3 regions of the Bradyrhizobium genosp. A genome follow, and region 2 is predicted to be linked to each of the others. Evidence: predicted binding sites of a transcription regulator. Region 2 holds the regulator's gene; each other region holds the start of a gene.

Region 1 (10,517 bases), 110 kb from region 2:
TCCGATCTAGAGAAAAGCGCTTAACATTCATCAAGTTAAGGCATGCGAGTTAGCCCGCGAGTGTTGCATTCCGGAGACGGACTTTACGTCCAAGTGAGGCTACGATGACCTCGGAATTTAATTCTTATGGGCGTCGCGCCTGATTGACCGCCTCGGGGGACTTCTGAAGCGGACGACACTGGGGAGACTGCAATGAAGAAAGTTCTATTCAGCACAATTGGTATCGTTGCGTTTGGCCTGTCCGCTCCCGCGAGCGCGGCGGATCTTGCCGCCCGTCCTTACACCAAGGCGCCTGCGCCGATGATCGCCACCATCTACGACTGGAGCGGCTTCTACATCGGCATCAACGGCGGCGGCGGATCGACCCACAAATGCTGGGACTTTGTCACTCCCGTAACCGGCGTTTTGGTCCGCGAGGGTTGTCACAACGCCACCGGCGGCACGGTCGGTGGTCAGGTCGGTTATCGCTGGCAATCCGCCAATTGGGTCTTCGGTCTCGAAGGCCAGGGCAACTGGGCTGACTTCTCCGGCGACAATGTCAGCACGACCTTTATCGGCACGGGCCTTCGCGATCGGTCCAAGATCAATTCGTTCGGTTTGATCACCGGTCAGGTCGGTTACGCCTGGAACAACGTGCTGGTCTACGTGAAGGGCGGCGGCGCGGTCGTGAGTGACCGCTACCGGAGCTACGACGTCGTCACCGGCCTTGAGTTCGACCGGGCCAATGAGACCCGTTGGGGCGGTACCGTGGGCGCAGGCGTCGAAATCGGATTCGCGCCGAACTGGACGGTCGGCTTCGAGTACGATCACCTCTTCCTCGGCAACCGCACCCTTGGCTTCACCGGTTCTGGCAACTTCCTGATCGCCCCAGCCGGCGCCGCCACACGCTCTGAGCGCATCGGCCAGGACGTCGATATCGGCCTGATCCGCGTGAACTATCGCTTTGGCGGCCCCGTTATCGCAAAATACTGATATCCGTCTGGACTCATTCGAGAATCGAAGGCCGGCCTCGCGCCGGCCTTTTTGTTGCGGGTTCCCGATGGGAATCATAGGTCAGCGAGTGTTACATTTTGCGTCCGTTGTGACTTTCCGGAGACACAACTTGCGGCTTCAATGGTGTAAGCACGTCATCAGTTGGACCACAGCGTCCGATGTCCTTCTGAACGCACGGAAGGCACAAAAACAGAAACTGGGACTGGGATTTGTTGAATATGAAGAAGATTTTCTTGGCTTCGGCCTGTCTGCTCGCCGTCACTGGCGCCGCTTCGGCTGCCGATCTGGCGGCTCGCCCCTACACCAAGGCTCCGGTGGCCGTGGCTTCGGTCTACAACTGGACCGGCTTCTACCTCGGTATCGTCGGCGGCGGCGCTTGGGAAGCCGCCTCTGGTGACCCGAAGATGAAGGGTGGCTTCGTCGGCGGCACCGCCGGCTACAACTGGCAGACCGGCAACGTCGTGTTCGGCATTGAGGCCGATGGTTCCTGGGCTGACGTCAACGCCTCGATGACCGCTTCGGTTCTCGGTATTCCAGTCACCACCAGCTCTAAGACCGACGCGCTCGGCACCGTGCGCGGCCGCATCGGCTGGGCCGTCAACAACGTCCTGTTCTATGGCACTGGCGGCTACGCCTGGATAGACAACAAGATCAGCGTCAGCACGCTCGGCGTGACCCTCTCCGACAGCAAGTGGCACTCCGGCTGGACCGTTGGCGCCGGCGTCGAGGCGTTCTTCGCGCCGCAGTGGTCGGTCAAGGGCGAGTACCTCTATCGCAGCCTCAGCAGCCAGACCTATTTCGGTGGCATCGGCGTTCCCGTGGCTTCCGGCACGGTCAACTTCCACACCGTGCAGGTCGGCGTGAACTATCACTTCAACGGTCCGGTCGTCGCCAAGTACTAAGTCAATTACCGAGCTACGTCTCAACGCCATCGCGTTACGAAAGGCCGGCCTTGTGCCGGCCTTTTTGTTTTCGCGGTCCGTCGTGCCGAACCGTCAAGGAATCGTAGGGCGCGCAGATGGCGCTCGCGAATTGCTTGGGCGAGTTGGGGATCTGACATGAAGACGTTGGCGCTGGCCGCGGTCGGCTTGTTCGCACTCGGCGCAGCCGCGCCGGCCGGTGCCGCGGACCTCCCGCTCTATAAGGCGCCGGTGGTGCCGGCTTCCGTCCTCGAATGGACCGGCGTCTACGGCGGCATCAATGGCGGCGGCGGTCTCGGCCATGCCTGCTGGAGCGTTGTTGCCGCCGGCGGTGTTCCGATCAATCCGGCCGTCAGCGAAGGCTGCCACAATGCCAGCGGCGGCACGGTCGGTGCCCAGCTCGGCTATCGCTGGCAGAAGACGCATTGGGTTCTCGGCGTGGAAGGCCAGGGCAACTGGGCCGACTTCAAAGGCAACAATGTCAGCCTGGTGCACGCGCCTCTGAACAACCGGACCAGTATCGACAGCTTTGGTCTGTTCACCGGCCAGCTCGGCTACACCGTGAACAGCCTGCTGTTCTACGGCAAGGCCGGCGCCGCTGTCGCGCACGACAAATACGACGAGTTCATTCCGGGCGTCGGCGTCGTGTCCAACACGCTCAGCCAGACCCGCTGGGGCTACAGCGCGGGCTTCGGCGTGGAATACGCCTTTGCGGAGAACTGGTCGGTCGGCGGTGAGTACGACCATTTGTTCCTCGGCCATCACGGCGGCGATCTCGCCAGCGCCATCCTCGTTCCGCCGGGACGCACCGAGCGGATTGGCCAGGATGTCGATATCGGGCTGATCCGCGTCAACTACCGCTGGGGCGGCCCGGTCGTCGCCAAATACTGAGCCAGCTACGAACTCCAGAGGACTCCCTCCAAGGTCCTCCCCATCTGCGGATTCCCCAAGGTCTGCAGTCAAAGGTGAACGAAGGGCCGGCATCGCGCTGGCCCTTCGCTTGTTCCGGACGATGCAGCTGCTGCCAGACCTGCTGCCAAGACCCCTGCTGCCAAGTCCCGCCAGCGCGCCAACAATCCGTTGACGATTCGCAAGTCCCTCTGGAAATCCGTCTCCGTTCTTCCTACGTTCGCCGACAACCCCATCGGCGCCGATCCCGGTTCCGGGCGAAGCGCGCCTTGTACGTTGGCGCGATCGCGCACCTTTGGGATTCCTTGAGGGCAACTCGGATGGATGAAGTGATCAAGGCGAAGCGCCAACAGCAGAACGCGGGCTCGAGCCTGCGCGCAATTACGATCCGCGGCGCGCGCGAGCACAACCTCAAGAACATCGACGTCGAGATTCCCCGCGACAAGCTCGTGGTGTTCACGGGGCTATCAGGCTCCGGCAAATCCTCGCTCGCCTTCGACACCATCTACGCGGAAGGCCAGCGCCGCTATGTCGAGTCGCTCTCGGCCTATGCCCGCCAGTTCCTGGAGATGATGCAGAAGCCCGATGTCGACCAGATCGACGGCCTCTCGCCGGCAATCTCGATCGAGCAGAAGACGACGTCGAAGAACCCGCGCTCCACCGTCGGCACGGTGACGGAGATCTACGACTACATGCGCCTGCTCTGGGCGCGCGTCGGCGTGCCCTATTCGCCAGCCACGGGACTTCCGATCGAGAGCCAGACCGTCTCGCAGATGGTCGACCGCGTGCTCGCGCTGCCCGAAGGCACGCGCCTCTATCTGCTTGCGCCGGTCGTGCGCGGCCGCAAGGGCGAGTATCGCAAGGAGCTCGCCGAATGGCTCAAGAAGGGCTTTCAGCGCGTCAAGATCGACGGCACCTTCCATGAGCTTGCGGAAGCGCCGACGCTCGACAAGAAATTCCCGCACGACATCGACGTCGTCGTCGACCGCATCGTGGTGCGCGCGGACATCGGCCAGCGCCTCGCCGAAAGTTTTGAGACCGCGCTGAAGCTCGCCGAGGGCCTCGCCGTGGTCGAATTCGCCGACGCGGCGGCGACGGCTGCGCCTGTCGAGGAGAAGAAGAAGACCGCAAAAATCCATGACAAGAGCGGCCCCGAGCGGATCCTGTTCTCGGAAAAGTTCGCCTGTCCGGTGTCCGGCTTCACCATCCCCGAGGTCGAGCCGCGGCTGTTCTCGTTCAACAACCCCTATGGCGCGTGCCCGGCCTGCGGCGGCCTCGGCGTCGAGCAGCATGTCGACGAAGACCTCGTCATCCCCGACAAGGAGCTCGCGATCGGCAAGGGCGCGATCGCGCCCTGGGCCAAATCGTCGTCGCCCTATTACACGCAGACGCTGACCGCGCTCGGCAAGCACTACAAGTTCACGCTGACCACCAAGTGGAAGGATCTGCCGAAGAAGACGAGAGACGCGATCCTCCATGGCTCCGGCGAGGACGAGATCAAGTTCTCCTACGAGGACGGCGTCCGTTCCTACGACACCAAGAAGCCGTTCGAGGGCGTCATCACCAACATCAACCGCCGCTACCGCGAAACCGAGAGCGAGTGGGCGCGCGAGGAGCTGGCGAAATATTTCCACGACGTGCCCTGCGGCGCCTGCAACGGTTTCCGGCTGAAGCCCGAGGCGCTCTGCGTCAAAATCGGCGGCAAGCATATCGGCGAGATCTCGGAGCTGTCGGTCAAGAACGCCGGCGCGTGGTTCGAGACCGTACCGGAGGCGCTGAACGCGCAGCAGAACGAGATTGCCGGGCGCATCCTCAAGGAAATCCGTGAGCGCCTCACCTTCCTGCTCGACGTCGGCCTCAACTATCTCACCCTCTCCCGCTCCTCCGGCACGCTGTCCGGCGGCGAGAGCCAGCGCATCCGCCTGGCCTCGCAGATCGGCTCGGGCCTGACGGGCGTGCTCTACGTGCTGGACGAGCCTTCGATCGGTCTGCACCAGCGCGATAACGCGCGCCTGCTCGACACCCTCAAGCGGCTTCGCGACCTCGGCAACACCGTGATCGTGGTCGAGCATGACGAGGACGCCATTCTGCTGGCCGACCACGTGCTCGACATCGGCCCCGGCGCCGGCATGCATGGCGGCAACATCATCGCCGAAGGCACGCCCGCCGAGATCATGCGCAACCCGAAATCGCTCACCGGCAAATATCTCACCGGCGAGCTCGAGGTCGAGGTGCCGGAGCGGCGTCCGCCGAACCATCGCCGCACCATCAAGGTGGTGAACGCCCGCGGCAATAACCTCAAGAACGTCACGGCGGAGATTCCGCTCGGCCTGTTCACCGCGGTCACCGGCGTGTCGGGCGGCGGCAAGTCGACGCTCCTGATCGACACGCTCTACAAGGCCATCGCGCGCAAGCTGAACAACGCCAGCGAAGGCGCCGCCCCGCACGACCGCATCGAGGGTCTCGAGCATATCGACAAGATCATCGACATCGACCAGTCGCCAATCGGCCGCACGCCGCGCTCCAACCCCGCGACCTATACCGGCGCCTTCACGCCGATCCGCGAGTGGTTCGCCGGCCTGCCCGAAGCCAAGGCGCGCGGCTACGAGCCCGGCCGCTTCTCCTTCAACGTCAAGGGCGGCCGCTGCGAGGCCTGCCAGGGCGACGGCGTCATCAAGATCGAGATGCACTTCCTGCCCGACGTCTACGTCACCTGCGACGTCTGCAAGGGCAAGCGCTACAACCGCGAGACGCTGGAGGTCCTGTTCAAGGGCAAGAGCATCGCCGACGTGCTCGACATGACCGTCGAGGAAGCCGCCGAGTTCTTCAAGGCGGTGCCGCGCGTGCGCGAGACCTTCCAGACCCTGCACCGCGTCGGCCTCGACTATATCCATGTCGGCCAGCAGGCCACGACCCTGTCGGGCGGTGAAGCCCAGCGCGTCAAGCTGGCCAAGGAGCTGTCCAAGCGCGCCACCGGCCGCACGCTCTACATCCTGGACGAGCCGACCACCGGCCTGCACTTCCACGACGTCAAGAAGCTCCTGGAGGTGCTGCACGAGCTGGTCGCGCAGGGCAACACGGTCGTCGTCATCGAGCACAATCTCGAAGTCATCAAGACCGCAGACTGGGTCATCGACCTCGGCCCCGAAGGCGGCGACGGCGGCGGCGAGATCGTCGCCTGGGGCCCGCCGGAAGACATCGTGAAGGCGCAGCGGAGCTATACCGGCAAGTTCCTGGAGCCGGTGCTGAAGAAGGCAAGGAAGCCGAAGCGCGGGCGCGCGGCGAGCGAGGCGGCCGAATAAAGGTTCGATGGTCTCGTCCGTGGGACTTTCGGGACTAAACCTGCGAGTGTCCACGATGCCCGGCCGAGCCTATACACTCTTCCGCAACGCCATCCTCGCCGAACAGCAAGTGACCTGCGTCTACGAGGGCCGCCATCGCGAGCTTTGCCCGCATATCATCGGCACCAACAGAAGCGGTGAGGAGGCCGTGCTCGCCTGGCAATTTGCCGGCGAAAGCAGCGGACCGTTGCCGCAATGGCGATGCCTGAAGCTGGCCAATGTCAGCGCCGCCCGGGCACGCGATGGCCGCTGGCATGAGGGTGGCTCGCATCGAACCTCCCAGACTTGCGTCAGCAACATCGATCTCGACATCAATGTTCACGTGCGCAAGCTGCGGTGAGTCCTGCTAACTGCCCACGAATTCAATAACCGCCTCGCCCCGCGCGACGGCTTCAACAATTTGCGGCATGACGCCCAGAAACTGGCGGATCAGCGCCCGATTGTCGATATTGCCGACCCGGACCCAAAGCACAATCGGTCCCTGACGCTTTGCGGCGCGCAGCAGAGAGAAATCACGATCCTTGGTGACGAGAACGGCTGATCGAGAAATAGCCTCGCTCCAGATCGTCCCATCGGTCGCATTCGCCATCCCGACCTCGGCGACATGGGTCGCATCGTATCCGGCTCGACGCATAGCTTCCGCGAGTGCTGGTGGCAGCTGGGCATCGATCAGGTAAAGCAAGCTATTTCGCCGCTATGATCGGATGGTCGACCTGACGGGCAGCATAGGCGAGCACCGCGTCGATATCGGTCTCTTCCAGGTACGGATAATCTTCGAGAATGCTCTCGCGCGACTGCCCCGCGGACAACAGTCCCAGGACGTCGGCAACCGTGATGCGCAGGTCGCGAATGCACGGGCGTCCATGCATTCGCTGCGGGTCGACCGTAATCCTTGCCAGTAGCTCCGACATCTGCCACCTCTTCGCAGGTAACATAGCATCTCCGACTGCATCTGTCAGCGTATCGCCCGCGGTGCCCACTCTCCTCCATGCCCTACCTCCTCGCCATCTTCGACCTCGACGGTACGCTGGTCGACAGCTTCCCCTGGTTCCTGCGCACCATCAACGATGTCGCTGATCGCTTTGGCTTTCGCCACGTGCGGGATGAGGATGTCGAGGGGCTGCGGCATGCCTCGACGCGCGAGATCCTCAGCCGACTCGAGGTGCCCGTGTGGAAGCTGCCGGCGATTGCGCGGCATGCGCGGCGGCTGAAGGGAGACGCGGCGGCGGAGATTTCGCTGTTTGCGGGCGCCGAAGCGATGTTGCGGACGCTGGCCGAGAACGGCGTGCAGCTCGCGCTGGTGACGTCGGACAGCGAGGTCAATGCGCGGCAAAAGCTCGGCGAAGCCGCCGCACTGTTCTCGCATTTCGACTGCGCTGCCTCGTTGTTCGGCAAGCCCGCGAAATTCCGCCGCGCTATCCGGCGCGCAGGCGTGGACGCCGACCGTGTGATCGCGATCGGCGACGAGATTCGCGATATCGAAGCGGCGCGCGCGGTGGGTATCGCGTGTGGAGCGGTCAGTTGGGGCTATGCGGCGCCGGCCGCGCTGCGAGCGCGCGGCCCCGACCTCGTGTTCGAGCGCATCGGCGACATCGCACCGGCCTTGCTGAGCGGCGTCAGGGATTCAACCCCAGCCTAGCTGCCGGCGGACGCCTCGTGCTTCTCCAATGACAGCGCGATCCGCTCCAGGAATCCGTTCATCCGACGGGTCTCGGCGACCTGCTGCTCGTAGAGTTCAATCATGGTCGTGCCGGACGATCCGCGTGCCTGCATTCCGTGCCGCCGCGAAAACCAGAACCACAGGGCGATCAGCACCAGGAATGGCACCCAGGATACCGCAAGCTCGACCCATCTATCCATTACGAAAATCTCCCAATCGCCCGTATGTCCGGCGCCAATCTCTTCTGGATAGAGCATCTGTCGGCGGGGCGCGACATCCGGTTCGAAGGCGCGCCGCCGCCCTCGACCCGGCCGGCGGCTTGCGCTGCGGGCTCGCGCCACCCACCACCTGTTGCGTTAACCGGCGGGCGAAACACCCACGACAAGGTCAACCACCGCCGGCAAAGATATTTCTCTTTATTCGAATTTCGGATTAACGTATAAGAAACCATCCCAACCGGTCCGAGGGGCGTATCGCGATCGTCACGACACGCGGGTGGGATGTGGTGGGCGCGGGCTGCGTCGGCGCGAAGGTGGTTGCAGGGCGGGTCACTCCGTGAGCGATCATCTCGCGCACACGACCGGTGCAGTCCGCGTACGGCAAAATCGTGTGGTCCTGGCGCCCGGGGTCTGTGCGCCAAGTCTTGCGGTGATGCGTGTGGCCCAACCGGGCGCGCGCGTCAGCGATCTACAAGGCGACGGGGGCAATAGTGCATCGCTCCCCGGGGAGAGCGCGACATAAGCCGTCAAACCACTGCGCAGGGAAGGCCGGATGTTTGGCTTCACCTGTATGCCGCTGTGCAATCGCTTCCAGCGCAATTGCGCACAGCGGACCGCGGGTGCCAGCCGGCACCCGGCCTTCCCTGCGCCCTCGGCACTTTCGAGGGCGGCAACTGCCGCAAAGCTCGGACACAACGTGCCGCGAGGACGTGAAAGCGTGTCCGCGATTGCAGATGCCAATGGGGCGATGAATCTTACGCACGTCTTGCTTGCGGGAGGCTTGCCGGAGAGATCCATACGATGCGGCGCTTGGACGCAAGCGACACCTAAAGTTGTCGCCCAGAATCGCAGCAATGAATTGTAACAATGTTTCTGTCTGCTGGCATGAGGCCAGCCCCTGCCTTGCGACCCGGCAATGATTGACGGACGTCCAGGACCCGCCGAGCCTTCAGGAGTTCCCCATGGTGTCCACCTATTTTGGCTATAGCTACGTCGCGCGCAATCTCGCACAGACCCTGACGCGGGTGGCGCAGCAATCGGACGTCTCGCGCGACGCCGCCTATTACAAAGCCAACATCGGCAAGGTGCACACCGTCGACGATCTGATGAATGATTATCGGCTGTATCACTACGTCACGAAAGCCTATGGCCTGGAAGACATGGCCTACGCCAAGGCGTTCATGAAGAAAGTGCTGCAGAGCAACCTCTCGGACTCAAGGAGCTTTGCCAACACGCTGATCGACAAGCGTTACCGGGACTTTGCCGCGGCGTTTTCCTTCGGTGGCGGTCAAACGAAGGTTGCGCAATCGGGCAACCAGACCGACGATATCATCGGGCTGTACACGGCAGCCATGAAGAGCAACGTCGATGCCGTTGCCGCCGACACGAATTACTACAATGCCACCATTGGCGGCGTGACCAGTGCCGACCAGCTTCTCAACGACGATCGCCTTCGCAACTATGTCGCCTCGGCATTCGGGATCGATCAAAGCAAGTGGCCGCGTGACACGATCAAGCAGGTCTTGTCCAGCGATCCATCCGATCCGAACAGCTACGTCAATGTCACCTTCTCATCTCAGCTGAATGGCCTGAACGCCCAGCTTGCTCAAGCCAAATCGGATGCAACCGACGCCAGCTCGAAGATAGCCGACTACACGACGCAACTGTCGCAGCCCGGCGCTGATGTCAATCAGCTGAATGTGCAGATACTGGTCGAAAGATATCGCCTGCAGTCGGCCGTGACCAGCATATCCAGCACCAACGACGCCATCGCGACGACCGGCCGGTTCATGAACCTGGCCGGCGCGTTCGAGTTTTCATCCGACGGGTCGCTTCCACCGGGGACACCAGCGCAGACCGCTGCAAACCTCGCACGCACGACCCAGAGCTTCGACGACAGCAAGTCGGCTGTCTATTCGGCGGCAAGCCCGTTGCAGGAAGCCCTGGTCATCGGGCAATTCAGAGCCTTCATCCCCAAGGTGACGTCACTCCAGACGCTCGTATCCACGCCAGGCGCGTATAATTTTGCACTGGCGGCCGTCGGCCTCGATCCCACACAAGTCTCACAGTCCACCGTGAAGGCTGTTCTCGAAAGCGACCTCAACGACCCCAAGAGCTACGTCTACACGCTCAAGGACGATCGATACGTCAAGCTCGCGCGCTCGTTCAACTTTGACGCAAAAGGCAATCTGACCACACCCCTGGCGGCCCAGGATTCGGCTGAAATCCTCGATATCGCGAAGAACTACATCATTGCGAAACTGAAATTTGCCAGTACGCAGGACCAGGCAAAAATCAAGGCTCAAGCCCAGAAAGACGCGACGGACTATCAACAGTCGATAGGCGACATCAAGAGCGTTTCCGACCTGCTCGCAAACAGGAAGATGGTTGATTTCATTCTTGTCGCCAAGGGATTGCAGCCCGAGAAGGTGAGCACCGCCTATCTCAAGAAGATCTTCGCCTCTGATCTGAACGA
Region 2 (10,517 bases):
GCCGCCGCAGGCGATGTCGGCGATGGATGGCTATGCCGTGCGCGCGGCCGATGCGGCCAAGATTGATACGCAGCTCAACGTCATCGGCGAGGTCGCCGCCGGCCGTCCGTTTGCAGGAACTGTCGGCGCCGGCGAAGCCGTACGGATCTTCACCGGTGGCGTCGTTCCCGACGGCGCCGATGCGGTCGTGATCCAGGAGGACACCGTCGCCGATGGCAAGCGCATCGCGATCAAGGAGGCAGCCGTCACCGGGCGGCACATCCGCCCGGCCGGCATCGACTTCTCCGAGGGTGACGTGCTGCTGCGCAAGGGCGCCCGGCTGACCGAGCGCGACCTCGCGCTCGCCGCCGGCATGAATCACCCGCAGCTTGCGGTCCGCCGCCGTCCAAAGGTCGCGATTCTCGCTACCGGCGACGAGTTGGTGATGCCGGGCACCACGCCCGGCCATGGCCAGATCGTTTATTCCAACGGCTACGCCCTGCACGCGCTCGCCCGCAGCGAGGGTGCTGACACCATCGACCTCGGAGTTGCCACCGACACGCTTGCCGCCACCACCGCCGGCATCCGCCGCGCGCGCGACTCCGGCGCCGACATCCTGATTACGACGGGCGGTGCCTCGGTCGGCGACCACGATCTGGTGCAACAGGCGCTCCGCGACGAAGGCACCTCGATGGCGTTCTGGAAGATCGCGATGCGGCCGGGCAAGCCGATGATGAACGGGCAGCTCGGGGCGATGCGCGTGATCGGCCTGCCCGGCAATCCCGTGTCATCCTACGTTTGCGGCTTCCTGTTCATGGTGCCGCTGATTCGCGCGTTGTCGGGCCGTTCCGTGGTTCATCATCGACGCGAACGCGCCGTGCTCGGCCGCGACGTCGGCGCCAATGACCAGCGCGAGGATTATCTGCGCGCCCGCCTCGATGTGCGTGATGACGGCACGCTGATCGCCCTTCCCGTCAATCACCAGGACTCCTCGCTGCTTGCGAATCTCGCTGCGGCACAGGCACTTCTCGTGCGCACACCGTTCGCACCGAAGGCCGAAGCGGGAGCGCCCTGCGAGGTGCTGCGACTGCCCGTCTGAGCGCATCGTTCGCAACCGTTCCGCGAACTTTGTCGCGTTCACGGTAAATTAAGCAGTTGCGGAACATGTATCGAACATATAGTGTCCGTTCATGATTTGTTTCGAGCGTGGAGCGGCTTATTGCTGAATTCAGCGGTCTCGGAATCGAACGACATCAACCGGGGGACTTTGGTCGAGATGTTAACGCGCAAACAATACGAGCTCCTGCGGTTCATCAGCGAGCGCCTGAAGGAAAGCGGCGTGCCGCCCTCCTTCGACGAGATGAAGGACGCGCTCGATCTGCGCTCGAAATCGGGCATCCATCGCCTGATCACGGCGCTCGAAGAGCGCGGCTTCATCCGCCGCCTGCCCAACCGCGCCCGCGCGATCGAGGTGATCAAGCTGCCCGAACTTCAGGCCGCCGCCGGCACCCGCCGCGGCTTCACGCCGAGCGTCATCGAAGGCAATCTCGGCAAGGTGCGCACGACCTCGAGCCCACTCGCCGAGGAGGGTGAGCGTCCCGTCGCAGTGCCCGTGATGGGCCGGATCGCGGCTGGTACGCCGATCGAGGCGTTGCAGACCCGCAGCCACACCATCAGCGTCCCGCCCGACATGCTCGGCTCGGGCGAGCACTACGCGCTCGAAGTGCGTGGCGACTCCATGGTGGAGGCCGGCATTCTCGACGGCGACATGGCGCTGATCCAGCGCAACGAGAGCGCCGACACCGGCGACATCGTGGTCGCCCTGATCGACGACGAAGAAGCGACGTTGAAGCGTTTCCGTCGCCGCGGCGCCTCGATTGCGCTCGAGCCGGCGAATGCTGCCTATGAGGTCCGTATCCTGCCGCCCAACCGGGTCAAGATCCAGGGCAAGCTGATCGGGCTGTACCGGAAGTACTGAGCGCGTCGCAATCGACGACCGCCATCAACGATAGGAGCGGACGATTGTCCGCTCCGGCTGGATAGTCTTTCTGGTTTTGCACAGATTATCCGGCCCCCTCTTCAGCCCTACATCCTCGGCACGCCACAACGAAGCACGCATCGCTTCGCCGGCCTTTGAGAGACCGAGGAGACCACCATGCGCAAAATCGCATTGAGCACTATAGCAACGGCGCTGATCGCAGCATCAGCGTCGCAAGGCTTCGCTGCACAAAAGCAGCACCACGCCCGCAAAGCGTCGCAGGCAACGAGCGAGCAATTCCGCGATGCCCGCAACGCCGTCACGCAGCCGACACAGCCGGCCTGGCAGTATTCGGGCTGGTCAGCGCCCGCAGGCCGTTGACCGAACGGCTCTCCAAATGCACAGGAGCAGGCTTTGTTCCTCGCATATTTGAAAAAGATATTGTGATGGTGGCTTGCGGATCCAAGCCGCAGATTTGCCCACAACCAAGCAGACGCTTGCTAACTTCCACTCTGATAGAGGCCTGCGCCTCAGAAGGGGCGCGGTGCTCTATCCTGATTGAGGAGCACCCGATGTGTGACTATAGCCTGCATGCCGTCGCGACGCGTCCCGCAGAGGTTGGCGAGACGATCGTCACGACAACGTTCCGCGGCACCTCGACGCGCGGCTTCGCCTCCGAGGCCGACATGTCCGTTGCAGTCTGCCTGCTGCCGGGAACGGAGCTCGCCTTCGCCGACAACGTCCGCTACGACAATCGCTGGATCTGGACGCGCACCGTCAACTCGCGCGTCGGCAAGTTCGGCAAGGTCGATCCGCACATTCCCGATCGTCATCACGACGCGATCGAATTTCCCGACGGCAAATACGTCCTGGTGACGCAGCTCGTCGAAGGTCAGCGTGCAACCGTGCTGCAGCTGCCCGTGACCCAGCCGCTTGGCGAGCGCGAGCACAAGCCGCAGGTCATCGCCGACAGCCACTCGACGTCCCCGCGTCTGCCGATCGGCTAAAGGGTCGGTCTCAGTCCTCGGCCTGAAGATCGGCTTCCGACGGTGTTGCATCCCGGACGCGCGGAGTTGCGGACCGCGGCATGAGGGTCAGTTCGAAATCTCCATCGCCGGCCGCCGCCGGCGACCAGGGGCGGTTTGCGCCCCTCGCTTTCACCGACGCAATCGTAAAACCGTCGCCACGCTGCGTCAGCGCCAGCGCGCCTTGGCGCGCGAGACGCAGCCGATCGACCACCATCGCACCACAATCCGGTGGCGCGGGCCTTGCGGTCACCACCAGTGCCGCGCGGCTGCAATCGTCGCTCAGCGCGTCGATGCGTAGCGCCTGCGCAATCATCCGGCCGTCGGCGAGCGGCGTGACGCAACCGGACTCGTCGCACGACACGCCGTCACTGAATGAGGCGCTGGCGGGATCGCGCGGGTCCGCGTCCGCCGCGAGCCACTCCTTGATCAGGAAATTGTCCTTGTTGGTCCTCATCAGATGCAGCTGCCCGTCCCTGCCCCGCACTGCGACGCTCCGGCCGTCACCGGCGATAAGAATGTCGGGCTGCCGGACCGACAGACCCCAGACGGTTGCCGCCATGAGTACGAAGGCGCCCGACCAGCGCAGGGGCGTGCGCAGCAGGCCCATCAGGACCAGGCCGAGGCTCGCACCGATCAGCGGCGCAATGCCAAAGGCGCCGACATGGCCGATCGCGCCGGGCAACGCGGCGACCCAGCGTGACACCGCCACCATCCAGTCGATCCCGATTCCCATCAGCCACCAGAACACACTGTCGAGCCCGAACGGGGCCGCGAGCAATCCCAGCAGTCCAGCTGGCATCACCAGCGCCGACACCACCGGCATCGCGCCGAGATTGGCAAGCACGCCGTAGGGCGTCACGCGGTGGAAATGAAAGGCGGCATAGGGCGTGGTCGCAAACCCCGCGATCATCGAGGCCATGAACAACATCGCGATCTCGCGGCCGCCCCAGAGCGCGATGCGCGCGGTCGTCGAATGATCGGGCGAGGCAAACAGGTTCGGCATGCCGATTTGCACCAGCGCCACGAGCCCGAGCGTCGCCGCGAACGACATCTGGAAGCTCGGATGCACCAGCGCCTCAGGCGCGACCGCAAGCACGATCAACGCCGCCACCGCCAGCGTGCGGAATGTGATCGCGCGGCGATCGACCATCACCGCGATCAGCACCACGGCGGTCATGAAGAACGACCTTTGGGTCGCGACCTCCGCGCCCGAGAGCAGCAGATAGAACGCCGACGCGACCAGTGCCGCTGCGGCCGACCATTTCTTGATTGCGAAGCCGACCGCCAGCCCGGGGATCAGCGCCAGCAGCGCGCGAACCGCGAAGAAGACGACGCCGGCGACGACGGCCATATGGTAACCGGAGATCGACAGAACATGGCCGAGGCCGGAGATGAACATCGCGTCGTTGACGGGCGTGGTGATCGCATCGCGGCGGCCGGTCAAAAGCGCAGTCGCGATCGCGCGGTTGTCGCCATCGAGCGTGGCGCGGATGCGCGCGTCGATGGCATCGCGCAGGCCCTGCATGACCGCCGCATAGCGCAGCTGCAGGCCGCCGGCATCGGGCGGCGCGGTCGCACTGATTGCGCCCATCACAAAACCGGAGGCGCCGATACCCTGGAAGAACATGTCGCGCGAGAAATCGTAGCTGCCCGGCCGCAGCGGCGCGAGCGGCGGCATCAGCCGCGCCTTCAACTGGACGAAGCTGCCGACGTCCGGCGCCGTGCCCTTGCGCACGGAGAGGCGGACACGCTCGAGCTTCACGTCGCTGCGTTGCGCCTCCATCGCGGTGACGCGCAGCACGAAGCGATCGGTGCGTTCGCGGATGTCGCGGGTCTCGACGAAACCCGACAGCGACACCGAATAAAGCGGCTTTGCGAGCACATTGTGCGCGATGCGCGTCGTCTTCCACGTCGGCATGGCAAAACCGGCTGCCACCGCCGCGATCATGATCGCCGGCGCAAACCACCGGCTCCGCCGCAACAACACCGCCCCGAACGCCAGCGCCACCGCCATCGGGGCAACGACCCACAGCACCGGCTCATGATCGGCGGCAAAGTAGAGCGCGATGCCGCAGCCGAAGGCGATCGGTACCCAGGGAAACAGTCGCCCGGCGCCGGCTTCGGCCTTTGCCCATTCGCGCAGCGTCCCTAAGATCGCGGGCCAAACGCCAAAGCCCGCCGGCACAAAGCCGCCGGCAGGCGCGGCCCGGCCGGTCGTCGGCCAAGTCCCGGCGATACCCTGCGAGGCACGCTGTGGCCGGCCCGGCTCCGCCATTCCTTAGCAACCCTGCCTTAGCAACCCTGCGATACGCGACGGGTCCAGAGGCTACCGGAACGTGCAGGCGGCCGAATGGGGATTATATACTTGACACCACATCCCGCGGAATGTAGTTCCGAGCCTGCGGACGGTGCTTCGGTGCCGAACGCTGGCGCGCCCGAGATTGATCCCAACTATGCTGCCGCCCTTGTGACGGACGCTCTGGCAGTAGAGGAGCCAGAGCTTAGGCACGGCTACTATCCGCGCGCGCATCCGCTTGCGGTATTCGGCCGGACTGGTGGCATGGACATCGCTTTCGTTTTTGACCGGCAGTGGCGCCGGCTGCCCGATACTGCCTTCCATCATGCCGCGGTCGAGGTCGGCATAGAGTGCGGGAAATCTATCGAGGCCGAAGATTATGCCTCTGGGGCCGCGTTCTTTTTGACGGCTTTGAGACGATCGGGGTGGACCGTGGAGCCCCCGACTGAGCCCGATCCCATGATTTATAAGCCTCGCTCAGATACATGAAGCATTGGCGGACATAGGCGCAGAATTCGAGTTGTGCTTGGAGCAAGGGCAGATCCAAATACAAGGGATTTGCCATTAAGTTAGTAATCAATGCTGGTTGAGTAGCCAATTGCTCAAGGTTGACGAAGAAAAGCCCATCCAGCTGCGTCCAGCCCCATTGGCAATGGGCATATTGGTTGCGCGTCTTTCGGCACCAATTGAGATCGCTGATAGCTTCTTTTAGGTCCGCCTCTAGCCCGGCCTTTGCGTAATCCGGTAGAAGTAGCCTCTTCGCTTCCTTGACGCGGCGTTCCGCGTTCGTATCTTTGAAGAGGCTCCTGACAGGAGTATCGAGCTGATATTCTGCCCCGACAAGGCACGCCAAGAGGGTGGTTTCGAGTTCGCCGTATCCAACCAGGATTAGCCCGATAATTCTGCCCTCTTCGTTGGCTTGGTTTGGAATCTCAAAGCATGGCATCAACATCATGAATGACTCCAAATCGACAAAGGAAACGGGCCAATACGACGAAAAAGAAGCGCAAGAGCGTTTCGAGGCTGCGCTACGTGGCGCGCTGAAAACGCCTCATGAGCCGTTGAAGGAAAAGCCGAAGGTGAAGCCGAAGAAAAATGAATCACGTAGGGCCAAGAAAGAATAACTGTACACCTTTCGGCGGGCCGAATTCCTTGATGCTCTGAATAAGGCCTGCTTTCGCAGCTTCCTCAGCCGTGAACCATAGGTCTGCGAAACGATGCGTTTCTTTTTGCTTTTTTGTTAGGTTCAGATTTGACGCTGTGAAAATTGCTTCGGTTCTAGCATCATCTTTCAAGACACTTTGCGTCATGGCTTCAAGGCGATCTGACGTTGCTCCAATAGCCGGTGAGGTTGTCCTATGAATCATAAAAGTAGCGAGCGAACTGGAAACCCTGTTTGCCGCGCCAAGGAAGGCAATTACTCCGGCCGACTGTACGCTTCCGATGCTGTAGAGCGTCAATGGGATGGGGAAAGAGCGAAATATATTGTAGAGGGCGACTCCGTCGGCCACGGTGCCGCCGGCGGTCTGGAATGCCAAATGAACGTGTGTGATCCTATTGTTGGTGGTAACGGCGGCAGCATTGCCAACTCGACTTACGGCGGCCTGATCGATAGGACCGGCGAAGATGCCGTAGACTTCATTAGGCGGCTGAGCCGCTTGGGGTTCGGCAGTATCGGTCATGTTGTCTCTCGAATGAATGCGGTTGCGAAAAATAGAGGGCACAACCTAGCGCGTCCGCCAGTATTTGACGAATCGCGGCCTAGGCTTGGGCTGGGGATAACGATTGGCTCGCCAGCGCAGGAAGCGCCGGGCCAATCGCTTAAAGTCCCGCTCAGTTAGTTTGTCGATACGTCAGACGCTTGCCAGCCGCGCCTTTGATGGCAAGGTCCGCACGTTCCCCGTCCTCGATGCCGAGCGCAACGCGGTTGCTATAGCGGAAATCGAATTCTGAAAGATAGCGGTGAAGGTGCTTCTCTGAGCAGTGCTGATAGACGCCCTTCATGCCGCGCTTGAAGATCGAATAATAGCCCTCGACGGTGTTGGTGCTGATGGTGGTGGTAACGACAATCGGCTTGCCGTCGTCGCGCAGCTTGTCAGTCACCGTGTTGCGATAGCGGGCATACTGATCCTTGCTATGCGTCACGGTGTCGTGGCTCAGGCCCTCGATGTTGGAAATGATTTTGTAGGACGGCGCTTCGTCCGTCATCAGGTGCGCCTCACGGCTGAGATTGGCGCGGATGATGGGCATGATGTCGCCAGTGCGCGTTCCATCGATATGGAAGCTGCGGGCTGAGCCGCCGCGCTCCACAAGCGTAAGAATGACGTTCTTGTTCGACCAAGCGAGGCGGCCCTTCTTGGGCTGGCCCTCAAGGAAGCCATAGAACGTTTCGTCCACTTCAACCGGCTTGCCGCCGCCGCCCATCGGGGGGAGCAGGCCGCCAGCGCGCATTGCCTCACGGATGCGATGCGAGAGGAACCAGGCGGACTTATAGGTGATGCCCAAGGTGCGGTGGAGTTGGTGCGAGCTGACGCCCTTCTTGCTCGATGCCATTAGGTAGAACGCCTGTAGCCAGACGTTGAGCTTGATGTGGCTGCTTTCCATCACGCTCTTGGTGGTGACGGAGAAGTCCTTACGGCACTCCTTGGAGGCACAGCGGTAGACGCCGGGCTTCTTGGTGGCATAGGAGCCATTGACGACGCCGCAGTGCGGGCAAACGCGATCAGTGCCCCAGCGGAGGGCTTCAAGATAGGTCCGCGCAGCCTCGACGTTCTGGAAGTGAGGAGCATTGAAGCTGGCGTTCTTGATGGGCGGTTTGGCTGCGGGCACTGTCTGTTCCTCGGACACGGTTCGTTCGTGATCCACGTCAAGGAAACTATACCCAGTACCTTGTGGTGTCAAGTATATAATCCCCGGCCGAATAGCGGTACGGATCAGGAACGAAGGGGCCGCAGCCCTACTTTTCCTCTTCCATCGTCACGGCGACATCCGCCTTGGCCGACAGTCGGACCTTGTTGCCCTCGACACCGGCGACGAGGCCCTTGTCGATGAAATGGTGGTGGCCCTTGTGGCTGCCCTCGCCGCTGTCCTTCTTGGTCAGCTTGATGCGGTTGCCTTCGACCTTGTCGACGGTGCCGACATGGACGCCGTCGGCACCGATGACTTCCATATGCTCTGCGATGTTTTGCATGGGGGATCCTTGATTGGGGACCCACACAACGCGCCGGGGGCGCGTTCGTTGCTTTCACGGGAATGACGATGCCGTGTGACAACTCGGCCCGTCAGCCTTTGGCGACTTCCTTCGCGAAGGTATCGCGCAGGCCGATGGTGCGTGAAAACACCGGCTTGCCCGGCCTTGAGTCCTTGTCGCGCACGAAATAGCCTTGGCGCTCGAACTGCATCGGCTCAGCCGAATTGCTCTCGGCAACCGATGCCTCGATCCGCGCATCGGAGAGTATCTCCAGCGAGTTCGGATTGAGGTCGGCAGCAAAATTCGAGGCGTCCGGGCTCGGATCGGCGAACAGCTGGTTGTAGATGCGGATCTCCGCAGGCACCGAATTCGCCGCCGGCAGCCAGTGCATGGTCGCCTTGACCTTGCGGCCGTCGGGCGCGTTGCCGCCCTTGGTCGCGGGATCGTAGGTGCAGCGCAGCTCCACCACCTCGCCGGCGTCGTTCTTGATCACGCCGGTGCACTTGATGAAATAGGCGTAGCGCAGCCGCACCTCGTTGCCGGGCGACAGGCGGAAGAACTTTTTGGGCGGGTTCTCCATGAAATCGTCCTGCTCAATATAGAGCTCGCGGCCGAACGTGATCTTCCGCGTGCCGGCGCTGGGATCATCAGGATGGTTGATCGCCTCGAGCTCCTCGGTCTGCCCTTCCGGATAGTTCTCGATCACGACCTTCAGCGGCCGCAGCACGCCCATGCGCCGCTGCGACGTGCGGTTCAGCTCCTCGCGGATGCAGAACTCGAGCATGCCTACATCGACCACACTGTTGGCCTTGGCCACGCCGATGCGCTTGACGAATTCGCGGAGCGCAGCCGGCGGCACGCCGCGGCGGCGCATGCCCGCCATGGTCGGCATGCGCGGATCGTCCCAGCCGGCGACATGGCCGTCGCGGACGAGCTGGGTCAGCACGCGCTTGGACAAGAGCGTGTAGGTCAGGTTCAGCCGCGCCATTTCATACTGGTGCGGCTTCGACGGCACCGGCAGCTTTTCGATGAACCAGTCATAGAGCGGCCGGTGATCCTCGAATTCCAGCGTGCAGATCGAATGGGTGATGCCTTCAATGGCGTCCGACTGGCCGTGGGCATAGTCGTAGCTCGGATAAATGCTCCACTTGGTCCCGGTGCGCGGATGGTGCGCATGCAGGATGCGATACAGCACGGGGTCGCGCAGATTGATGTTGCCCGCGGACATGTCGATCTTGGCCCGCAGCACGCGCGCGCCGTTCGGGAATTCGCCCGCCTTCATGCGGCGGAACAGGTCGAGATTCTCGTCGACCGAGCGGTCACGGAACGGCGAGTTCTTGCCGGGCTCGGTCAGCGTGCCGCGCGCGAGGCGGATCTCCTCCTGGGACTGGTCGTCGACATAGGCGAGCCCGTCGCGGATCAGCTTCTCCGCCCATTCGTACAGGCGGTCGAAATAGTCAGAGGCGAAGAACAGGTTCTTGCCCCAGTCGTAGCCGAGCCAGTGCACGTCGGCCTGGATGGAATCGATATATTCCTGCTCTTCCTTGACCGGGTTGGTGTCGTCGAAGCGCAGGTGGCAGCGGCCCGGAAACTCCTGGGCAATGCCGAAATTGAGCGCGATCGACTTAGCGTGGCCGATATGCAGGTAACCGTTCGGCTCCGGCGGGAACCGGGTCACGATCTCCCTGTATTTGCCCGCGTCGAGATCGGCCTGGACGATGTCGCGAATGAAATCGCGCCCAACCTCAGCTGCCACCGGTTCTGTGCTCATCCGAAAATCCTGTAGGGAAATCAGCGGCCCTTCTGCCAAATTCGAGGCCCTAGGCCAAGTCCCATGCCCACTTCCCGATCAAACTTCAGCGATCCTGGCACGAACGCGCTCGACGAAGGCAGCCCGGGATGCCCGCGAGGAGCGATCCATATCGTAATGCGCCAGATAGAACGACCGGACACGCGGCCCGCACATCGGCTTCAGCGCGCGGAGCAGCACCTTGCGGCCAGGGTCCTGCATGACAATCCGGCTCAGCCACCAAGGGGAGCCGTAGC
Region 3 (10,517 bases), 3.1 Mb from region 2:
ACATGGCTGCATGTCGGCGCTGGGTCAGGAGCGCCCGTCAACGAAAACATCGTACAACGTCCGTTCTCTCGCAGACAGCCGACATGGCGGCGGCCCCTTCGTTGTTCAGCTCAGGACCATGAGCTGCCATTCCGCTCTCACGAAACTTAGGTCCGGCTTGTCAAAGTCGAGAGTTGATCGGTGTCGTAGCGGTCGCGCAGATCGGCGAGCGCCTTCGGATCGGGCGCGCCCTGCGCGGCGAGTTTCGCGAGCTCTTCGAAATAGTGTTCGTGCCCGGGCGGAGAGACCGTCATCAGCACGCGGGCGGGCGTCTCGCTGACATTGGTGATGTTGTGCGGAACGCCCGGCGGGACGAACAGATAGGTCCCCGGTGCTGCCCGGACCATCCTTGTATCGACGTGCCACTCGCACTCGCCTTCGAGCAGGTAAAAGGTTTCTTCCTGTACACGATGAACATGCAGCCCGGTGGCAAATCCCGCCGGAATGGTCCAATCGAACATGCTCGAGTGCTTGGTATCCTCGCCCGTGACAAGGAACACCATCGGATGTTGTGCTTGAACAGGTGTGTGCGGAGCTACCGCATGGCGGCGATCATGAAAGTCGAAAGTACATCGCGGGGCAGCTGATCGAAGCGGCGGACGCCGGGCGCGTGACTTTGGGAGAGCTAACGGCTGTCGCCCGCCGCGCCTTGATCGATCTCACCAATCGGCCGAAATCCGCCTAGAGCAAGGGCTGTCTGCACGGGCGCCGCCCGTTGTATGACGGCTCCATCCCGAACCTGTATTTGGGCTGGCCCGACCGATAAGCGATGTGCAACATGCCTCGGCTGCCGAGACGATCCCGGCGGCTTTCGGCCCGCGTCGCGGATAGGTGCGGACCCCATGGCGTGGGCCGATTTGGCTGGCCTGTCGTCAATAGGTCCTCGCTTCACGTCAGCAGCTTCACATATGTACCGCTCTTGTGAAGGTCGAGCCAGCCCTTCTCGATCGCGTATTTGAGGCCGGCACCGAATTCGGGGCCGCTGCCGTTACAGCCTTCCTTGGACATGAAGGGTGCATTGATCTTCTCGATGTGAATGCGGCCGTTGATCGGTTCGGCGCCCGCGGCAAGCTCGATGAGCTTGCGAGCGGCGGCTCCGGGCTCGGCGTAGAGGCGTTCTTTCAAAGGTTTCTTCTGTTTTCAGAAGTCATACGTTGTTAGAACCGGCAGATCGCCCGGCTTTGCGCGATCTTTTGCCTTCCTCAATGCGTCTTCCCATTGGCTCCGTCCGGCGCTCTTGCTCGGCGCCGACCGAAGAACGCTATCCGAAACCTTGAACAGTCCATGCTGCGGGCAGGTGCATCCTTCTGCGTCCCCGGTTCTTGGAAGCTCGCTGGCATTCGATCCGCAAATTGGACAGACTGTCATCTTTTTCCTTTTTCGTTTCTAATCTTCGGAACACCGAGCACAAGCTACGCCGACGGCGTATCACGGTGCGCCACCTGCAAAGAGGCTCTAAGGCGGCGAGCTGTGTGAACGTGGCAGTCGAGTGTCCGGATGCTCACTACCTCGCCGCAGAAGCAACGCGTAGTCTAGCGCTCTCTGGTCAGGCAGCGCCAGATCGGGCGTCCGCGCTGCCCTTCCGGCGCACTAACACATGGACAATGGCCGGCGGGCATCACTGCCGCCGGCCATCGCTTGCGCTACCTTGGGCTGGGGGGTAATCGGCAGCGCTGACCGCAAGCCTGCCGTAGGCCGATTAACAACCCGCTAACCAATTCGGGCGGGCTCTGGATATTTCCCGGGCAATAACGCGGCGCGTGCGCGGCCACGCGGTGAGCTGTCGAGCGGCGTAAGATGCATGCTTTCAACTTGTCTGCTGTCGCCATCGGCTTGTACCGAACTGCCTTTTCCTAGGGCCGACGTCGAACGACGCCGCTAAGGTCCTGAGCGGTAACCCAACTTCAACCGTTATGGAATACGATTTGCTCTCGCGGATTGGTGACGAGTACCGCGCATACGCATGGGCAATCGGGAACCCGTCAGCCCTGCGCAGCTGGCGGGCTCTTCGATAAGCGCGCAACGCGAACCCTTGCTGCTGGGCAGAGTGACCGCACGCGTTCTACCGGAAAGAAACAGTGCAGGAACGCCGCAGACAACAGCGCATTGAAATAAACGAGGTCGCCTATATCTTCGGTGACGGATCGAGCACCTGTTGTCGCGTCGTCGACATCACCGAGCACGGTGCAGCAATCGAGCTCCCCTTGTCAGCTGAGCATAGTATGAGAGACCGGTTCAAGCTCACGATTGCGAAGGATCGCGTCAACAGAAATTGCCGTCTAATCTGGCGTTCAGGCAGCCATATCGGTGTTGAATTTACGGATTGACGTGTAGGCGATTGCGGAACGCTTGATCACGCAGCTCGCGGGCAGCTGTGGGCCGCGAAAGCAGCTTCTCGCTTCAGTTTTCGGACTAGCTCTCATCTCACCTGCATCTTCTCGACGATCGCGTAGAGCAGAACGAAGATCGGCAAGAAGACGAAGAACCAAACCGCTGTCCGATCCTTTCGCGCGAATTCGCGGTTCGGATCGGTGTCGGTCGCGTGAGGCGTTGTCGAAGGCGGCCGAACGGGCCGCCGACGTCTCGCGAAGCGGCCGAGCAGGCGCCGAATCGTCGCTTCCGGAGGAGGCTTGTCCATCGTTACGCTCAGAGCGCGAGCATGAGCGGGAATTTGCGCACGAGTTCAAGGTCGACATCGCCGGCGCTATTGATCCACTCGTGTGGACAGAAGGCGAGTGCGGCGGCATCGATCTCAAGGCTGTCACGTCTAATTGCGTCGCGCGTGCCCATGCGGCCAGCCCATTCCTTGCCACCGCTAGTTGGATCGACGCGAAGGGCGTCGTACACGGCCGTATCGTTCGTCAAAGCGATCTCCCACGCTAGCGCTTGTTCCAGATTTAACCTCTCGCGGCGACATCAAGCTTAACCCGCGTCTTCGATTGCATCGAAGTTAGATGGCGGTAGCCTTTCGATACCGGACATTGCCCTTAGTCCGGGTCCCCAGTGGCGAAGCCGTCGCGCCATCATATTCGACGCGGCGGCTTCGTTTGGTTGACCTCGCGCGAGTTTCGTCTTTGAGCCAGTCAGACCGCGAAACGCTCGATCTTATTGAGATGCGTCGACAACTCACGCTGCTACGTTCGCAACACTCGGACAATCTCCGGATCGCGTCGCTATTGAACCACTTCCTCGTCAAGATCGCGTTCCTCGCGGAGCCGAACGATGCGGAGCACGAACAACATCTACGATCTCAGTTTCTTGAGACGCTGAAGAAGGTCGAAGCGATCGCCTCGCACAAGCCGGCAACCAAGTGATCAACAGTCATTAAGCAAACCAAGTAACGCTAACGATCATATCTCATTGCGCTCGCGGACAGTGGAGCCGAAGCTGGATGCAGTCGCGAAGTCGTCTTTGTTTCGCGTACCGGCGCCTTCGCGGCGAGGGGTCGCCGCCCTCTTGGTCGGCGGCCCCGCCCTGTGATGCTGGTAACCTTGGAGGCCGAAAGTGTCTGAATGGGCGGGTGTTGAGCGGCGACGCGTCACACGCAAGACGGTCGTCCAGACAGTCATGCTTTCGCTCTCAGGCGGCGCAAAAGTAACGCCCTGCGCAATGAGAGACCTTTCAGTTTTTGGCGCCGGAATACTGCTAGAAGATGCGCCGATCCCGTCGACTGACTTCGACCTATCCTTCGACCAATTTCGAACGAGCTTCGCCTGCCGCTTGGTGTGGCTTCGCAATACTTTCGCCGGGGTGGAGTTCCTCTTTTAGCTTCACACGATGGTCCAGCGATCAGATGACGCGCGGCATACGGCAAGGACGTAGCGCCCCTCCGTTGCAGCCGGCTTCGGGGAAGTCGCCTTCCGTCGCGGCAATGTCCACTCATCTCTAGACAACCGACACGCTTGGTGAAGCTGCGACGCGTCGGTTTCGTGCCTGGATCGGCCATACAGCCGGTCTACCGAAGCGGTCGGCAAACGGCCAAAAAGCTATTGTTCGACCAATATCAGGCGGCCGGCACGAACTCAGATCCCGATCCAGCTACGTGCACGCGACCGCAGCGCTCGCCCGGCCCGTCAGCGAGAGGCCTTTGAAAGTCCCGGAATCGGGCTGCGGGACACAGAACACGTTGCGCCGTCACTGACTGTTGGGGACCCAATCCTCCGCGGTTGAATCCCAATGATGGGTGTCGTCGAAGTGCTTCCAGAGTGGCTGCTTTGGTTTGCTTTCAGCCTTGTGCTGTAACGCATTCAGTGCGCTGAGCTGGACGAGGAAAGCTCCAGCCGTCATCATCCATTCGCGAGTGGTATATCGTGAGTTCCATTTGATTGTCGCAAGCATCGGAGCCTCCTTCAAAGCAAGAAGCTGTCAGCCAATCTTAGCCCGGGCCGAGAACACGGAATGTAAAATGCTTCACAGTCTGCCAACATCTTAGGCTACGTCGTTATCGGTTCAAGGCCTAACGAGAGATGTCTGCTTCAGGAGGGGCTGCCAGAGGACTGAGTGTCCGCTTCGGGTCAAAGGCGGCGATCCGGATCGAGCCGAGCAATGTCCGGCCTACCCCAGCGAGCCGACGTGCCGGTGGTCATTGCCATCTTCGGCAACGGGCCACGTCCGGACCTTTGCAGCGCAAGAATTCCACGTGCTATTCGGTATCCTTGGACGACCGGTGATCCAGCCCGACGACCAACTAACAAACACGCGCGCCAGTCGCACCGCTGCTGAGCTTGTTTTTGCTTTCAGAGCCTGAGCCGGAGGGCAAAGGATGCATTGCATCACAGCACGGTCCACGCTAGAGCAGCCGTAAATTTTAGAGGTAGACACATGCCATATGCCTACAAGCTGAACGAAGACGTTCGGCACCAGCCCCAAGGTCCACAAGGACGTGCCGCAACTGATCCACCAATGATTTACACCATCGTTCAACAGATGCCCGTCGAGGCAGATGGGCGTCTTAGATACCGCATCAAGTGCAAGTCGGAGAATATCGAACGGGTGGTTACGGAAGATCAGCTTTCATATTCTCAGTGATCTAGCGCGCTTGGTGACGGTAGGAGTCAGTCGTGCTGAATGATCGAGAAAATATCCTGAGCGCGCTTCGCGAAAAGCCACTCAAAGTCTACGAAGTCATGAGACGCGCTAATGTCGTGAACGAGGAAGCTTGCCAATCCCTCCTTTTGAAAATGCGGGACGAAGGCCTGGTGAAATTCGATATTCACAAAGGGCGATGGCGCATCGGATGATTCGTGAAGTTGCGGCGACCGCCCACCTGCGACGATGGAAAGAATCATTTTAATCCTTGTCTCGGCCACCATCAGCTCTTTACCGTCCGGGGTCCTGATCGTCAGTTGCACCTGTTCGGCGCGGCCGCCTCCAGCAATCGTTGCCGAAATGCGATTTCCATTTTTCGGATCGGCTTTCACGACATCGTCAAACAGTGTGGCGTCGCCGCGTTTCAAAGTTGCGCGCAACGGGGTGGCCGGTTCGAGACTGAACAACTGAAGAGTCACGCCCGACCCCTCGGCCGAGAGATTGATCAGAATGTTCTCATTCGCATGCGTTACGTTGCTCATGCCGACAGTCGGACTGTAGGTTTCCGGGATCGAAACCTCGCCCAGGGCGGGAAGGTCAGCGCTATGGAAGAATTGGTCTGACACCCCCGCCCACAATTCGATGTACGGCCGCCACTCGTTCGGCTCCTGGCGGGCATCGGTTTCATGAGTGAACGAGGGAACCCCCCAGGTCCACATTTTCAAGCCCGGCGTGATGGTATTGTCCGCGATGCGAATAATTCCTTCTTCATTGTCATGGTTGATCACGCCCCAGAAATTGCCGCCCTGCATATCGGGTGCCGCGTAGGCGATGCCCATCGTCGGCCAGTTCTTGAAGTAGCGCAGGTTTTCGAAACGACGTTTGCCCATGCCCGCGCTCGCGTCGCCCTCTGCCAGATTGGTCGATCAGCCGGGCGTGCTGTAAGTTCGGATCGGCGCGATGATTTCGGCGCCGGCAGTCGTTTTAGGGCGTTTCGGCTCCGATCCCGGAGCGAGTGTCGTGCACGTCCAGTACTCGTATTGGATTTGGTTTTGAGCAAAATGAGAAGGTCGGCCCCACAGCGCCTGCGGTGATCCCAACCACGAGAGGAGCGTGGCGGCCGTTGGTGAGGCCAAAGCGACAGCAATGCAAGTGTCAGTGGCCACCCCGATTTTGCGTGCTTGGCCAGCGCTTCAGGATGTGGGTGACGCATACAACACTCTACTCGGAAATTCAGGCGGGAAGAGAAAAAGAAGGTGGCCTCCTGTTTCTAAAAAGTAGCTGAGGCAGCGCCTTTATCGCCGCCCGTCTCTCGAGGAGAGGTCTATCTTTTCACCGGGCTGGACAGCCCGGTGAAAAAAGGATCCAGCCCCTCACCTTGAATCTGGAAGAACTAGCCTGTGGTGCCGATTTCCTGCGTAAATGCCGCCTGATAGAGCTCCTCAATCCTTGAGACCTCATCTGTGGTCAATTGTGAGAATTCGTTTTCGCGCGCACGCTTGGAGAGGTGTCCTCCGTTCTGTCGCAAGAATCCAAGAAGATTGTTAAGCGTGCGCTCCGGCATATCAATCATCTTTTCGATACCGGCGCGGAAGGTATCGAAACTGCGCAAAAATCGCGTTTCCTTCGGAAGATCCTGCTCGATAGTCGTTTGCACACATTCGTACAGAAACTCGGCGTGAGGCGTAGCGTCAAAGAAGCTGTAAAAATCACGAGTGTCGTTCAGGACCTTGACGTTACCCTGTGGGCTCGGCTCCCATGCAACGCACGGAAGTAGCCTGTGCGAATAGGTTTCCAACACCTTCTTGTATTCGCCAATCTTGTCGAGAATGGCTGCTGAAACCGGAAAGTGGATTCCGGCGGGATTGAATCCGCGCCGCGCCAGAACATGGTGCATCAAATATCGATGAATGCGGCCATTGCCGTCCTCGAACGGATGGATGTAGACAAATCCGAAGGCCAACACGGCGGCCGCGAGCACTGGATCGAGCTCATTTTCCGCTGCTTGATCAAACGCGATCAGCCCCTGCATGAGGGAGGGGATATCTTCGTGACGCGCGCTGATGTGATCCGGAATAGGTCTCTGCGTCTCGCGGTCGTGCTCGCCGACAAAACCACCCTCGTTACGAAAGCCCAGCTTTACGAACCGTTCATCGCCGATCACGATCCGCTGCAGGCGCAAAAACTCCGCTTCATCGAGCGGCGCCCGGCCCGCTTCACCTATGACCCTGCCCCATCGCTGGATGCGGTCCTGAGGCGGTCTCTCGCCTTCGATGACATAGCTCGACCTTGAGTCCTTCAGGAGAAGGAAGGCCGCAGTGCGGGCGAGCAGATCTTTCGGAACCTGACTCACCACAACGCGAGCCTGCTCCTTGAGGTCTCGTGCAATGAATTCTGTCAGCGCTGTCGTCTTGAAGACGAGCGGACAGAATTCCGGCGTTCCTGGCAGATTGTTGCGGACGCGATGGCGCGCCGAATTCTGGCCAGAGCTCGCGTATTGAAGTTCGGTATCGACCGCGTCGACGTAAGAGATCTTGTCCGCTGCAGGCAGATCGAGTTCGCGCTTCAACAGCCACTCGTAGAGAAACCAGATCCGGCGCGTGTACAGCCCAGTCGGCTTCTGCTTCACAATTTCCCCAATCTCGTTTTCCTTCACGGCCAGGAAAAGCCGCTTCAGGATTGCAAGGTCGAGTCCCTCGTTCTTGAGAGCGAACGTGAGATGTCCCTCAAGGGTCGCGTCCGGGGCATGGCGCGGCGTATAAACGCGCCATCCCCCTTGCTCGATGATGCGATGCTTTGTTCCGATAGCGAAAAGCAGGCGTGGCGTGGGGACAGACAGATCATAAGCATCGATCAATGCTGCGTAGCCAGCGGGGGTCGCAGCTTCCGGCAGCCTGCGATCATGAAAAACGCTCACAGGGTCTGAAAACTGCATTGTCATAGGCTGGTCCCTGAAAAACCTTCTCGGTCGCGTGAATTTGGTTCGCCACTTGGGCCTTCCGGTTGCAACAACATTTTATGTCACGAAAAACGCTCTCTGCAAGCAAGATACACGAAAAAGCTTCACATTATCCTTCGCAGGCTTTTCCGAAGGGAGCCAGATGCCGAGTTCCCCGATCACTCATCCTTCAAAGGGAAATTCCGAAAGGGGAATTCCAATGGAAGCGCCAAACAAAACGCAGGATTAATTCATCAAATGCATCGTATTGGGTCTGGACCCATGCTGTCATTGCCTATGTTCTCTTTTTGTTCTAGGATGCTTTTATGGCCTTCCTCTCGGAGCAGGAACTCGAAAGCCTGCGCATTGATCAGAGCGTCTTCCATATCGTCGGCCCAGGAGAGGAACACTTTCAACTACTGACAGCCTTCGACGCCGGCCGACATGCGCCTTTCTTTCTAGGGCGCGTCCGATCGGTCAACAGCGGAAACCGCTATGAATTTCTGGAGGATGCCCCTGTGCAGGCACAACTTGCACGGATCAGCCGCGACAAGAGCTCCTTCCAGGAGGAGAGCGAGAAGCTGGCGACTGCATTCAACGGAGCTCATGGTGGCAGCACCGCGGTCGGAGCTTTCCTTATCTTCTCATTGTCCTGTTCGAGCGGCCGGCTGTTTGCACTTCTGAAGTTCGAGGACGAAAAGGTTCTCAGCTATGACTACGATGTCAGTCGCGGTCGATCCGGGAAGCCTAAGCCGACCTTCGGCGAAATCGAGCGTACTTTTGTCCAGAACCGCAACGCCTTGCAGAAGGCCGCGCTCATCAAGCTGCGCAAAGAGGGGGACGAAATCTGCGTTGTCGACCGCCAGAATCCGCAGCGGCCTGCCGCGTATTTCGAGCAGTTCCTGCTCGTGCGACGGCAACGGACGGAGGAAGAGCTGACGAAGGCGATTATTGACGTCACTCGCAACGTTGCACAAAAGCACAAAGACATACTTCCGCAAGATGCCATGAAAAATCTGGCGCAACGCCTCTATGATGCAAGCCAGTCAGGTGGATCCGTCGACGGCGAAAATGCTGAAAGTTGGCTGAAGAGCATCTTCGGTCCGCTGCCGGACGACAGCCCAGTGGTGACGGACTTTAAGGCAAGGCTGAAGCGCGAAGGAATGGCGGGCGAGTCGTTTGTGCTCCAAAAGAATGCGATTGCGGCGCCTAGGAACCGCCGCGTCGAGACAGCGAGCGGCGTCAAACTGACATTCCCTGTCAGCCTGACGTCTTCAGTCGTCTCGGTCGATCGCGACAAGGGCGAGATCATCATCAAGGACATGATCACACTCGATGACTTCGAGCTCAACACAACTGGTCGAGCGCGTTCGTGAGCTAGTCGCGAACGGAGCCACAGCGGACGAACGTGCCGGCGCCCTTATGTTGCGAGGGCGGCTGCCGACTGCCTCTGCGCAGGCGGCTTGGCTCGGATTTTCGGACGATGTCCCACCGCCTTTCTTGTCATTGCAAGTCTACAATCCAGCCGTCGGCGGCGATCTCGTCGCGGGTGATATCTTCGACTCGGCGCGCGAGGTGGTGATCACGCTTGAAAAACCAGCTGCCAGCGGATGTGCCTTCTTTATCTTCCAATCCGGCATCCCCGCCTATTTGACGCAACGGGCTGTTCTCCCGCGCCTAGCGATTGCCGAGTTCAATTCCACTCAGTCATTTCGCTCGCGAGGACTAGAGGTCGTCTCATGGGATTTGACCCAGTCGATCCGACCTCCAGAATCCCTGCCTGAACCAATCGATCCGACTCGTTATGTTCGTGACTTCGTGCCGGATCGTGAAGTGGCTACCGATCTAAATCCGTGGATACTCTTGGCCGCGCCAGCAGTTTCATCGCCGGTATACCAAGCTTGGGAAGTTGTTGCTGCGCGCAGATTGTTGGGAGGTCTGGTCTCTCGCGCCTGGCTCGAGGATGGAAACGTTTGGCTGCAGGCGGCGGCCACCCCTCCGATCTATCGCATCAGGGCCGATGATCCTGGGCTGCCCGTTGCCCGTTCTTGGCTCACTGAAGCCGCGAACTGGGTTTTCCTTTCGGGGACGGACATCGAGGCTCGTCATCTCCTCTTTGCTGGCGAGCTGGCTCGGGCGAGCCGCCCACAGCAAGATATCGCCACGAACTTGGAGCAAGCCTTAGAGGCTGCCAAAGCTGCGTACGAAGCGCACGTCCAATCATCGAGTCGAGAAACCCTGAAGGCGCTTGCTGATCTCCGCAAGACCGTCATTGACGAGACTCAAAAGGTGGCACAGCGAGCCCAGGATCTTGCATCAACGCTCTGGCGCGACCTGGCCATCTCGGCAGCGCCTTTCATATTGAAGATCCTAGGCGACGCGACCAAGACGCCCAGTCCTCTCATCTCCTCCCTGTTCTATTTTTTTGCCGCCATCTTCATAGGCTTGTCCTTCTTGCTGCAATGGCGCATCAACAGTGCGTTTTTCGCAAGTCAGACCTATTCCCGGCGAA

The links. The regulator LexA, encoded in region 2, represses DNA repair genes until DNA is damaged. The targets are predictions, from matches to a motif close to TGTTCNNNNTGTGTTCNG.
Region 1: uvrA (excinuclease ABC subunit UvrA) is a predicted target of LexA. The motif match lies at 3,029-3,046, and genes of this name have one in related genera.
Region 3: ACP2YP_RS06930 (nucleoid-associated protein) is a predicted target of LexA. The motif match lies at 8,304-8,321, and genes of this name have one in related genera.

What each region holds. Positions count from the first base shown of each region.
Region 1 covers NZ_CP188196.1:4,522,392-4,532,908, forward strand. Annotated here, with positions in the region: gene ACP2YP_RS20995 (outer membrane protein) at 193-972, shown strand; gene ACP2YP_RS21000 (outer membrane protein) at 1,212-1,895, shown strand; gene ACP2YP_RS21005 (outer membrane protein) at 2,052-2,804, shown strand; gene uvrA (excinuclease ABC subunit UvrA) at 3,143-6,124, shown strand; gene ACP2YP_RS21015 (hypothetical protein) at 6,180-6,503, shown strand; gene ACP2YP_RS21020 (DUF5615 family PIN-like protein) at 6,510-6,845, opposite strand; gene ACP2YP_RS21025 (DUF433 domain-containing protein) at 6,847-7,074, opposite strand; gene ACP2YP_RS21030 (HAD-IA family hydrolase) at 7,152-7,802, shown strand; gene ACP2YP_RS21035 (hypothetical protein) at 7,799-8,023, opposite strand; gene ACP2YP_RS21040 (DUF1217 domain-containing protein) at 9,004-10,517, shown strand, end outside.
Region 2 covers NZ_CP188196.1:4,633,767-4,644,283, forward strand. Annotated here, with positions in the region: gene glp (gephyrin-like molybdotransferase Glp) at 1-1,078, shown strand, start outside; gene lexA (transcriptional repressor LexA) at 1,256-1,957, shown strand; gene ACP2YP_RS21535 (hypothetical protein) at 2,135-2,338, shown strand; gene ACP2YP_RS21540 (hypothetical protein) at 2,530-2,964, shown strand; gene ACP2YP_RS21545 (ComEC/Rec2 family competence protein) at 2,975-5,260, opposite strand; gene ACP2YP_RS21550 (hypothetical protein) at 5,643-6,236, opposite strand; gene ACP2YP_RS21555 (hypothetical protein) at 6,235-6,405, shown strand; gene ACP2YP_RS21560 (ATP-dependent Clp protease proteolytic subunit) at 6,382-6,963, opposite strand; gene ACP2YP_RS21565 (IS1595 family transposase) at 7,115-8,089, opposite strand; gene ACP2YP_RS21570 (DUF2171 domain-containing protein) at 8,238-8,471, opposite strand; gene ACP2YP_RS21575 (glutamine--tRNA ligase/YqeY domain fusion protein) at 8,563-10,242, opposite strand; gene ACP2YP_RS21580 (NAD(P)H-dependent oxidoreductase) at 10,321-10,517, opposite strand, start outside.
Region 3 covers NZ_CP188196.1:1,498,728-1,509,244, reverse strand. Annotated here, with positions in the region: partial or broken gene ACP2YP_RS06980 (cupin domain-containing protein) at 147-548, opposite strand; gene ACP2YP_RS06975 (hypothetical protein) at 928-1,164, opposite strand; gene ACP2YP_RS06970 (PilZ domain-containing protein) at 2,118-2,366, shown strand; gene ACP2YP_RS06965 (hypothetical protein) at 2,459-2,677, opposite strand; gene ACP2YP_RS06960 (hypothetical protein) at 2,686-2,904, opposite strand; gene ACP2YP_RS06955 (hypothetical protein) at 3,087-3,353, shown strand; gene ACP2YP_RS06950 (PilZ domain-containing protein) at 3,607-3,807, shown strand; gene ACP2YP_RS06945 (hypothetical protein) at 4,174-4,377, opposite strand; gene ACP2YP_RS06940 (hypothetical protein) at 5,094-5,957, opposite strand; gene ACP2YP_RS06935 (Fic family protein) at 6,461-8,008, opposite strand; gene ACP2YP_RS06930 (nucleoid-associated protein) at 8,332-9,381, shown strand; gene ACP2YP_RS06925 (hypothetical protein) at 9,506-10,517, shown strand, end outside.